3 regions of the Kutzneria sp. NPDC052558 genome follow, and region 3 is predicted to be linked to each of the others. Evidence: riboswitches for the same ligand, from Rfam matches in the RefSeq annotation. Region 3 holds a riboswitch; each other region holds the start of a gene.

Region 1 (3,267 bases), on a different contig from region 3:
TGGAGGCGATGACGAAGAGGTCGTTCACGTGCGGGGCGGCGAGTTCGTACACGCGGTGCGCGATCGCCGGTTCGCGCTCGGTGTGCGGGCCGAGCGAATCGGCCGGATCGCCGCCGTAGGTGACGACATCGCGCAGCGCCAGCCGGTTGGTCGGGATCAGGCCGCCGGCCCGGCCGGCGATCTCCATCACCAGGCCCTGCGAGTGGCCGGTGCCGAACGCCTGGACCACGCCGTCGGCGAGCACGCAGTCGGCCACCAGGGCGGCGGCGGCCGAGATGGCGTCCCGCTGGGTGGTGACCAGCTGGTCGATCAGGTCCTTGGCCGCCGCGACGAACTCGTCCTGGCCGATCGACATCCGCCACACTCCCTCGTTAGAGGATTTCGACACCAGCCAACATCACGTTAACGGCAAACCGGACCGGGGACACGACTGCATCAGAGGTACAACAGCGCGTTGACGGCCGCCGTCGCCAGCGCCGCGCCGCCACGTTCACCCCGGTTGGTCAGCGTGGGCGCCCCCGACGCGCGGATCGCCCGCTTCGCCTCGACGGCGCCGACGAACCCGGCCGGCAGCGCGATGACCAACGCCGGCCGGTTTTCGCCGGACCGGCAGCGCGCGGCGAGTTCGGTGACGATCGACACGTCCTGGCCGATCGCCCACACCGCGCCGGCTGGTGCGTTTCGGACGAATTCCTGAATTCCGCCGGTCGTCTCGGCGACGACGGTCGCGGGTCGGCTGGTGATGCCGACAGCGACCATCCGGACGTCGGCGATCACCGGCGCGCCGTCGGCCAGGGCCTGCCTCCCCGCGGCGAGCGCCTGTTCGTCGACCAGCAGATCGCCGGCCCAGGTCGGGTCGGCGGTGGTGTGCACGAGCCGCTCGACCACGGCCCGGGACAACGGCCCCAGCCCGGTGGTGTCGACACGTCGACGGAGGATTTCGTACGACTCCGACTCGATCGGATGAGGCACTCGCGGCACGTCCGGACTTCCCCTCTGCTGGGTCGTTTCACACCGTAGTCGGCGGTGTCGGCGCGCCGACGCGTCAGTTAACCTGCTCCGCGAGCGTGGTTACGGGAAGCCGGTGTGAATCCGGCGCGGTCCCGCCACTGTGACCGGGGAGTTGTCCCGCAGAGCTACAGCCACTGGGCGGCGTGCCGCCCGGGAAGGCGCGGCGACGGCGGCGATCCGGGAGCCAGGAGACCGGCCACGCGACCGACACGCGTCGCACGGAGGATGTGATGGCTGGCAGCGGGCTGCGCCCCGGGCGGTCCCCGCGGTGATCTCACCCGGGCTGATCTCTTTTGTCGGCGCCGGTCCCGGCGCGGCTGACCTGATGACCTTCCGCGGTGCCGACCGACTGGCCAGGGCCGACGTCGTGGTGTGGGCGTCGTCGCTGGTGCCGGCCGAGGTGCTGGCGCACGCGAATCCGGCAGCCGAGCGGCACGACTCCGCCGGCATGACGCTGGAGGACGTGCTCAAGGTCTACGCCGACCATCCGCACGCCGCCGTCGTCCGGCTGCATTCCGGCGATCCGACCGTCTACGGCGCGATCGGCGAACAGATCGAATGGTGCCGGCGGACCGGTCGGCCGTACGAGATCGTGCCGGGCGTCGGATCGCTCGGCGCCGCCGCGGCGGCCGTTGGTTGTGAACTGACTTCACCGACGATTGCGCAGTCAATCGTGTTAACACGCCTCGCCGGGGGGCGGACGGCCGCGTCGATGCCGGACAGCGAGACGGTCGCCTCGTTCGCGTCTCATCGCACGACGATGGCCGTTTACCTCTCGACGCAGCGTCCCGAGCAGTTGCAGGCCGAGCTGCTCGCCGACGGCGACGGCTACTCCCCCGACACTCCGGCGGTCGTCGTCGCCAAGGCGACCTGGCCGGACGAGCGGATCGTCAGCACGACCGTCGGCGAGCTCGCCGCCGACCTGCGGGCGTCCGGCATCCGGACGGCCGCGTTGGTGCTCGTCGGCGAAGCGCTCCGCGACGACCGCGAGGTCCAGCGCACGAGGCTGTACGACCCGGCCTACTCGCACGGCTGCCGACGACGGTCGGTCGAGGGCACCACGGAGGGTCGGCCGATTCCGGTGGAGAAGCGGAGGCTGCCATGACCGGCGTGCTCACCATCGTCGGTCTCGGTCCCGGCGACGCACGACACCGCACGCCGGCCGCGACCGAGGCGATCGCCGACGCCGAGGCCGTCTACGGCTACTCCGCCTATATAGAGGTGTGCGACGACATCCTCCGGCCGGACCAGTTCGTCGTCCGCGGTCGCATGACCGAGGAGAGATTGCGAGCCGAGCAGGCCGTCGACGACGCCGCCGCCGGCCGGCGAGTCGTGCTCGTGTCGTCGGGCGACGCCGGTGTGTACGGCATGGCGACGTTGGCCTTGAGCAAGGCGTCCGAAATCGAGGAAACCGTCCGTCCTGAGGTTCGCGTGCTGCCCGGCGTCACCGCGGCGCTCGCCGCCTCCGCGCTCGTCGGCGCCCCGCTTGCCCACGACTTCGCCTGTCTGACGCTGTCCGACCTGCTGACTCCTTGGGAGGAAGTGGAGCGTCGGCTCCGCGCCGTCGCCGACGCCGACCTGGCTATCGCGCTCTACAACCCCCGGTCCAAGGGCCGGCCGTGGCAGCTCGACCGGGCTCGTCAGGTCCTGCTCGAACGACGCGCGCCGGCCACACCGGTCGCCCTCGTCGCCGACATCGCCCGCGACGGGCAGCGCGTCGAGCTCACCACGCTCGCCGACCTCGACTGCGACAAGGTCGGCATGACCACCACCGTGCTGGTCGGGTCGTCGACCACCCGGCGGTTCGGCGACTGGCTGGTGACTCCGCGGTCGGCAGCCGGCAAGGGCGCGGCACGAGGAGGCGCGGACGACCAGGATTCCGCCGACCGGGCCGCGGCCGACCGGACCGCGGCCGACCGGACCGTGGCTGAACGGGGCGCCGGGTGACCGTGCACCTGGTGGGCGCCGGTCCCGGTGATCCCGGTCTGCTCACCTGCCGTGCGGTCGAACTGCTCAAGTCCGCCGAAGTCGTCGTCTACGACCGGCCGTCGATGGCCGACATCGTCGCGATCGCGGATTCCGTCGAAATCGTGCATTGCGTCGGAAAAGCAGGAAGTCGACCGGCGTGGCCGCAGGCCGACGTGAACGAGCTTCTCGTCGAACTCGGGCGGGCCGGCCGAGACGTGGTCCGGCTGAAGGCCGGCGACGCGTTCGTGGTCTCCCGCGGCGGCGAAGAGGCCGTCGCGCTGGCGGCCG
Region 2 (3,267 bases), on a different contig from region 3:
GCCCGCCTGAACCGCTCGTTCCTGCGCCGGGCCGTGCTGTTCCTCATCGACAACGGCATCCGGCAGTTCCTCGACATCGGCTCCGGCATTCCCACCGTCGGCAACGTGCACGAGGTCGCCCACGAGGCCGATCCGTCCTGCCGGGTGGTGTACGTGGACTACGAGCCGGTCGCGGTCGCGCACAGCCAGTTGATCCTGCGTGACGACCCCAACGCCGTGATGGTGCAGTCCGACCTGCGCGACCCCGAGCGCATCCTCAACGACCCCGAGACCCGCCGGATGCTGGACTTCGACCAGCCGATCGGCCTGCTCATGGTCGGGGTTTTCCAGTTCATCGCCGACGCCGACGATCCGGCCGGCGTGATCGCCCGCTACCGCGACGCCCTGCCGTCGGGCAGCTACCTGGCGCTGTCCCACTTCACGCCGGACAACATGGAGGAGGGCATGGCCAAGGCGGTCGGGGTGTTCCAGAACAGCGCCGAGCCCATCCACCCCCGCACCCACGCCCAGGTCACCGCCCTGTTCGACGGCTTCGACCTGGTCGAGCCGGGCGTGGTCTTCACCGCCAACTGGCGCCCCGAGTCCGCCGCCGACCAGGGCGACGACCCCGAGCACTCCGGCATCTACGCCGGCGTGGCCCGCAAACCCTGACCCCGCCGGGGTTCAGAGGAGTTGGGCGGCGGCGAGCATGCGGGCGCGGCGGACGTCGGGGTCCTGGTGGGGGCAGCTGGCGCAGGGGGCGAAGCCGGCGTGGTCGATGAGGCAGCAGGAAACCCGGCGCACCAACGGCTTCCCCTCGATCGGCACGAAGCGAGCCGGCGGCAGCGGCCGGCCCATCCCGGCCACCAGCCAGGACGCCTGCTCGACGCCACGGGCCGGATCGCCCAGATCCCGCCAGGCCCGCAGCAGGCTGTTGGCGACGGCGTCGGTGGTGATGGCCCACAGCGGCGGCAGCCGCACCCCGGACACCGCCGACAACGTCTCCAGCACCGGCTCCAGCGCGGCCCGCAAAGCCGTTGGCAGCAAGGCGACTTCGGGCAGCAGACCGCCGGGGTGGACGTTCACGACGCGGCCGTCCTCGCCGACGTGCACCCGCAGGCGGTCCAGCGCCGGGTCGGCGGCCAGGTCGATCTCGGCCAGCCGGGTCAGCAGCGAGGTCAGCACCACGCTGCTGGTGCTGTACCACCACAGGGTGCCGGCGACCCGGTTGTCGTCGGTGGACCACCGGCGGCGGTTGTCGGCCAGGAACCGCCCCATCTCGGCCGGGTCGGTCAGCGCCGTCCCGGGCAGCATCCGCTCAGCCATGGAGGAACTTCGCCAACGCGACCGCGGAGTCCACGTCCCGCCCGTCCGACACCCGGTTCGCGTACGGCAGCACGAAGAACCGCCGCTGCGCGATAGCCGGCAGTCCGGCCAGTTCCGGCCGCCCCAGCAGGAAATCCTCCATCTGCCGCGCCTGTTCCTCGTCGGCCGCGTCGATGGTGATCACCTCCGGCGCCCGCGCCACCACTTCCTCCCAGGACACGTGGATCCAGCTGTCCTGGACGTCGGTGAAGACGTTCACGCCGCCGGCGTGCGCGATGATCGCGTCGGGCGCGGCGAAGTGCCCCGAGGACAGCGGTTGCTTGTCCCCGCGGCAATCGTAGTGGAAGACCTTGGTCGCCACGGGGGCCTTGGGCCGGCCGGCCCCGGCGACCGCCCCTAGCAGAACCTGGGGCGTTCGCACCTCCCAGAGGATGGCATCACCCGGCCGGGTGGAACCGCCGAGAATGCGGCCGATCAGCACCGAGAGCGTGTCGGTGACCGGCAGTGACACGGGGCCGAGCAGCACTCCGGCCAGCAGGGCAGGACCAGGACAACGACCGAACCGGAGAGCAGCGCGGAGAACCGGGCCCGCTCGCCGGACGGCGCGGCACCGCGCGCAGGCATCGACAGCCGGCCCTCCATCACCTCGTGGACGCGCCTTGCCGTGCCGTGGCGGGCCTCCTGGCTGACGGGTGGTGCGTGCGGCGAGCGGCCTTCCCAGGCGGTGAAAAGCCCAGTGACCCATGCGTTCTCGCGCACATCCCGACCACAGTGGCGAGTGCCGCTCCGGTCTGGCGGCGGATTCCGGTCACCACGGCCCGGTCACGGTAGGCAGCGCCCGTCAACACTGTCAACGTGACCTGGTCGGGGGATGCTCCGGTTGACATCGGTGCGGTCGGTGGGGAGCATTCGCGCAGGCGAGTCGGGGAGTGAGTGGTGACCCAGCTGCGTCAAGCCGAAGTGGTGCTGCCGGTCGCCGAGAGCGGCCAGGACAGCCCGGGCTCGGCCCTTGGTGCGATAGGCGCGGTGCCGTGGCCGCGGCGGACGGCCCGACCCCGGGACCCCCGTCCGGTGCCGGCGGTGGTGCTGGAGAACGACCTGTTGATCGCGACCGTCCTCATCGGACAGGGCGGTCGGCTGCATTCGTTGTGGCACAAGCGGGAACACCGGCCGGTGCCGTTCTGCTCGCCGGCCTTCCAGCCGGCCAGCGGCGGGCCGGTGTTCGCCGCGCCGGTGCACGGCGACACGCTGCGGGTGTGGGAGTGGGACACCGCGCGCGATCTGCCCTTCCAGGTCGACTTCGTGCTGGCCGACGGGGAGTCGCTGCGGGTCGACACCAAGGTGCGCGACCCCCGCGGGCACACCGAGTGGGACGAGGCGCCGCCCGGCGAGCTGATCGCCGCCGGCTCGGGCTGGGGCGCGCTGGAGCTGACCCGCCTGGGCGTGCTGCTGCCGGCCACGCCGTTCACCGGCCTCGGCGCGCCGCAGCGGCCGTGGCTGGAGTTGTTGCACGGCAACATGATCGCCTCCGACCCGGAGCAGCCGCCCGGCCGCAGCCTGGTGTCCGCGCCGTGGCGGGCGATGCTGGAGGCGGCCCCGGAGAACTGGCTGACCGCCTACCACCTGGGCGTGGCCCGCTGGCACGCCAGGGAAAGCGAGGCGGCCGTCGCCGCATGGCGGCGGTCGATCGAGCTGGCCGTCTCGCCGTGGGCGCTGCGCAACCTGGCCGTCGCCGAGTTCCGCGGCGGTCACGTCCGCGAGGCCGCCGAACTGCTCACCGCCGCCGCCTGGTCCACTCCCGCCGTGCCGGCCCTGTCCGTGGAGGCCGTCGACCTCCTCCTGGCCGCCGGCCAGGCCGACGAAGCCGCCACCCTGCTACGCAGAGTCCCCACCTGACCCCACCGACTCGCCATTCCCCGCTTGGAAGGGGGCTTTCCTACACTCCGAGTGTAGGAAAGCCCC
Region 3 (3,267 bases):
TGGAGCTCGGATGTGTTCCCGAAGTTGCGTTCGCTGATGGCGATCAGCATTTGTGACGCTGCGTGACCGCCAACCGCGCCCATCGGGACTGGACCAACGGGTGCAACGCGCGGTGATCCGACAAAATGCCTGCGTGTTCGTGACCCGTGCGCGGTGGACACCGACCGGGGCCACCTCCACCATTAACACGATCGGGTGAATCTAGGGGAAGGGGTCGCGCCGATGCACCGTCCTCGGTGGATACCGGCCGACGTCGACCTGGACCGCCCCAACCCGGCCCGGATCCTCGACTACTTCCTGGGCGGGGCCCACAACTTCGCGGTCGACCGGCGGGCGGCCAAGCAGGCCGTGCAGGCCATGCCCGAGGTGGCCAACGGCATGCGGGCCAGCCGGTCCTTCCTGCGGCGGGCGGTCACCGCGCTGGTCGAGGCCGGCGTCGACCAGTTCCTCGACCTCGGCTCCGGCATTCCGACCGTGGGCAACGTGCACGAGATCGCCCACCGCCTCGCCCCCGACGCGCGGGTGGTCTACGTGGACAACGAGCCCATCGCGGTGGCCCACAGTCGGACCATTCTCGGCGCCAACCCGCTGGTCGCCTCGGTGCGGGCCGACCTGCGCCACCCCGATTCGGTGCTGAACCTGCCCGCGGTCCGCGACATGATCGACTTCTCCCGGCCGGTGGGGCTGATCGCCATCGCCGTGCTGCACTACCTGCCCGACGACGACGATCCCCAGGGTCTGGTCGAGGCGTACCGCACCGCGCTGGCCCCCGGCAGCTTCCTGGCCCTGTCCCACGCCACCGTCGATTTCGTGCCCGAGGACCAGCTCCCGGGGGTGAGCCGGGTCGAGGGCATCTACCGGCAGATCAGCGCCCAGCTGCACCCCCGGCCGTACGGCGAGGTCGCCAAGTTCTTCACCGGCCTGGACCTGGTGCCGCCGGGCGTGGTGCCGGTGCGGCAGTGGCGCTCGGAGTGGAGCGAGCAGAACGAGGGCAAGGTCCACCTCTCCTACGGCGGCGTCGGCCACAAGCCCTGTCTCTGACTCTGACTCTGACGCTTGGAAGGGGGCTTTCCTCCACTCCGAGTGAAGGAAAGCCCCCTTCCAAGCGCGAAGATGCTCTCGCTGGGGCTGGGTGGGGGCGGGGGGTGGCTAGGCTGGGTCGGACCAGACGGCGGTGGGAGCGAGGAACCCGGTGGGAGTCCGGGGCGGTCGCGCCACTGTGAAAGCCAGACACTCCACCACCGGCCGTGATGTCTCTACCCGGGGCGCGGGACCCCGAGGAGGGTACGGCTGATGACTTCGCGCGTCCTGCTGCTTTCGACGGCAGACACGGACCTGTTGGCGGCGAGGGCCAGCGGGGCCGACTACACGGTCGGCAACCCGGCCCGGCTGGAGGTCGAGGAGCTGCCGGGGCTGCTTGCCGAGGCGGACCTGGTGGTGGTGCGGCTGCTGGGCGGCAAGCGGGCCTGGGAGGAGGGCCTGGACGCGGTCCTGGCCGGCGGCAAGCCGGTGGTGTGCCTGGGCGGGGAGGCGACGCCGGACGCGGAGCTGATGGCGGCCTCGACGGTGCCGGCGGGGGTGGCCACGCAAGCGCTTGCCTACCTGGTGGAGGGCGGCCCGGCCAACCTGGGCCAGCTGGCCAACTTCCTGTCGGACACGGTGTTGCTGACCGGCGAGGGCTTCGAGCCGCCGGCGCGGACCCCGGTGTTCGGCGTGCACGGGAAGCGGCGGCGCCAGGAGGGCAAGCCGACGGTGGGCATCGTGTTCTACCGGGCGCACGCGCTGGCCGGGAACACGGCGTTCGTGGACACACTGGCCGACGCGGTGGAGGCGGCGGGGGCCAACGTGCTGCCGGTGTTCTGCGGCTCCCTGCGCGGCCTGGCCGGCGACGAGTCGGATGGCCTGCTGGAGACGTTGGGCCGCTGCGACGCGGTGGTGGCGACGGTGCTGGCGGCCGGCGGGGCGGTGGCGGCGGACGCCAGCGCGGGCGGCGATGAAGACGCCTGGGACGCGGGGGCGTTGGCGCAGCTGGACATCCCGGTCCTACAAGGACTCTGCCTCACGTCGTCCCGGGCGACCTGGCGGGACTCGGACGCGGCGCTGACGCCGATGGACGCGGCGATGCAGGTTGCGATCCCGGAGTTCGACGGCCGGCTGATCGGGGTTCCCTTCTCCTTCAAGGAGAACGGCCCGGACGGCATCCCGGTGTACGTGGCCGACGCGGAGCGGGCCGCCCGCGTGGCCGGCACGGCGGTGGGGCTGGCGCGGCTGCGGCACCTGGAGAACAAGGACAAGAAGGTCGCGATCGTGCTGTCGTCGTACCCGACGAAGCACGCCCGGGTCGGCAACGCGGTCGGCCTGGACACGCCGGCCTCGGCGGTGATCCTGCTGCGGCGCATGGCCGAGCAGGGCTACGACCTCGGCGGCCTCGATGTGTCCACACTGGACGGCGACACGCTGATCCACCGGCTGATCGCCGCCGGCGGGCACGACGTGGACTGGCTGACCGAGGAGCAGATGTCCGGCGCGGCCATCAAGGTCCCGGCCGCCACCTACCGGACCTGGTTCGACGCGCTGCCACAGTCCTTCAAGGACGGTGTCGCCGAGCACTGGGGCGCGGCCCCCGGCCAGCTCTACGTGACCGACGACGAGATCTACGTGGCCTCGCTGCGCTTCGGCAACGTGATGCTGATGATCCAGCCGCCGCGCGGCTTCGGCGAGAACCCGGTGGCCATCTACCACGACCCGAACCTGCCGCCCTCGCACCAGTACCTGGCCGCCTACCGCTGGCTGGAGCACGAGTTCGGCGCGCACGCGGTGCTGCACCTTGGCAAGCACGGCACGCTGGAGTGGTTGCCGGGCAAGGGATTGGGCCTGGCCGACGACTGCGCGCCGGACGCGGTGCTCGGTAGCCTGCCGATGATCTACCCGTTCATCGTCAACGATCCGGGCGAGGGCACGCAGGCCAAGCGCCGCGCGCACGCCACGGTGGTCGACCACATGATCCCGCCGATGGCCCGCGCCGACACCTACGGCGACATGGCCAAGCTGGAGCAGCTGCTCGACGAGTACGCCACCGTGCAGGCCCTGGACCCGTCCAAGCTCGCCACCGTGCGCGGCCAGATCTGGGAACTGGTCACCAGCGCCAAGCTGCACCACGACCTGCACCAGGCCGAGGTCCCCGGCGAGGACGACTTCGACGACTTCGTCATGCACATCGACGGCTACCTGTGCGAGATCAAGGACGTGCAGATCCGGGACGGCCTG

Evidence for each region. A riboswitch is a leader RNA that binds a small molecule or an ion and turns the genes downstream of it on or off. The one in region 3 is predicted to bind cobalamin.
Region 1: it holds a riboswitch for cobalamin, as region 3 does, so the genes downstream of both, cobM (precorrin-4 C(11)-methyltransferase) here and cobN (cobaltochelatase subunit CobN) in region 3, are expected to answer to the same signal.
Region 2: it holds a riboswitch for cobalamin, as region 3 does, so the genes downstream of both, ACIG5F_RS04495 (ABC transporter substrate-binding protein) here and cobN (cobaltochelatase subunit CobN) in region 3, are expected to answer to the same signal.

What each region holds. Positions count from the first base shown of each region.
Region 1 is NZ_JBIUAG010000002.1:242,830-246,096, forward strand. Features, by position in the region: gene ACIG5F_RS04095 (sugar isomerase domain-containing protein) at 1-355, opposite strand, end outside; gene ACIG5F_RS04100 (precorrin-8X methylmutase) at 436-981, opposite strand; cobalamin riboswitch at 1,052-1,227, shown strand; gene cobM (precorrin-4 C(11)-methyltransferase) at 1,280-2,116, shown strand; gene cobJ (precorrin-3B C(17)-methyltransferase) at 2,113-2,958, shown strand; gene cobA (uroporphyrinogen-III C-methyltransferase) at 2,955-3,267, shown strand, end outside.
Region 2 is NZ_JBIUAG010000002.1:319,433-322,699, reverse strand. Features, by position in the region: gene ACIG5F_RS04505 (SAM-dependent methyltransferase) at 1-651, shown strand, start outside; gene ACIG5F_RS04500 (Fe-S oxidoreductase) at 664-1,305, opposite strand; gene ACIG5F_RS04495 (ABC transporter substrate-binding protein) at 1,298-1,816, opposite strand; cobalamin riboswitch at 1,982-2,111, opposite strand; gene ACIG5F_RS04490 (hypothetical protein) at 2,242-3,201, shown strand.
Region 3 is NZ_JBIUAG010000015.1:81,617-84,883, forward strand. Features, by position in the region: gene ACIG5F_RS26370 (SAM-dependent methyltransferase) at 223-1,041, shown strand; cobalamin riboswitch at 1,185-1,329, shown strand; gene cobN (cobaltochelatase subunit CobN) at 1,294-3,267, shown strand, end outside.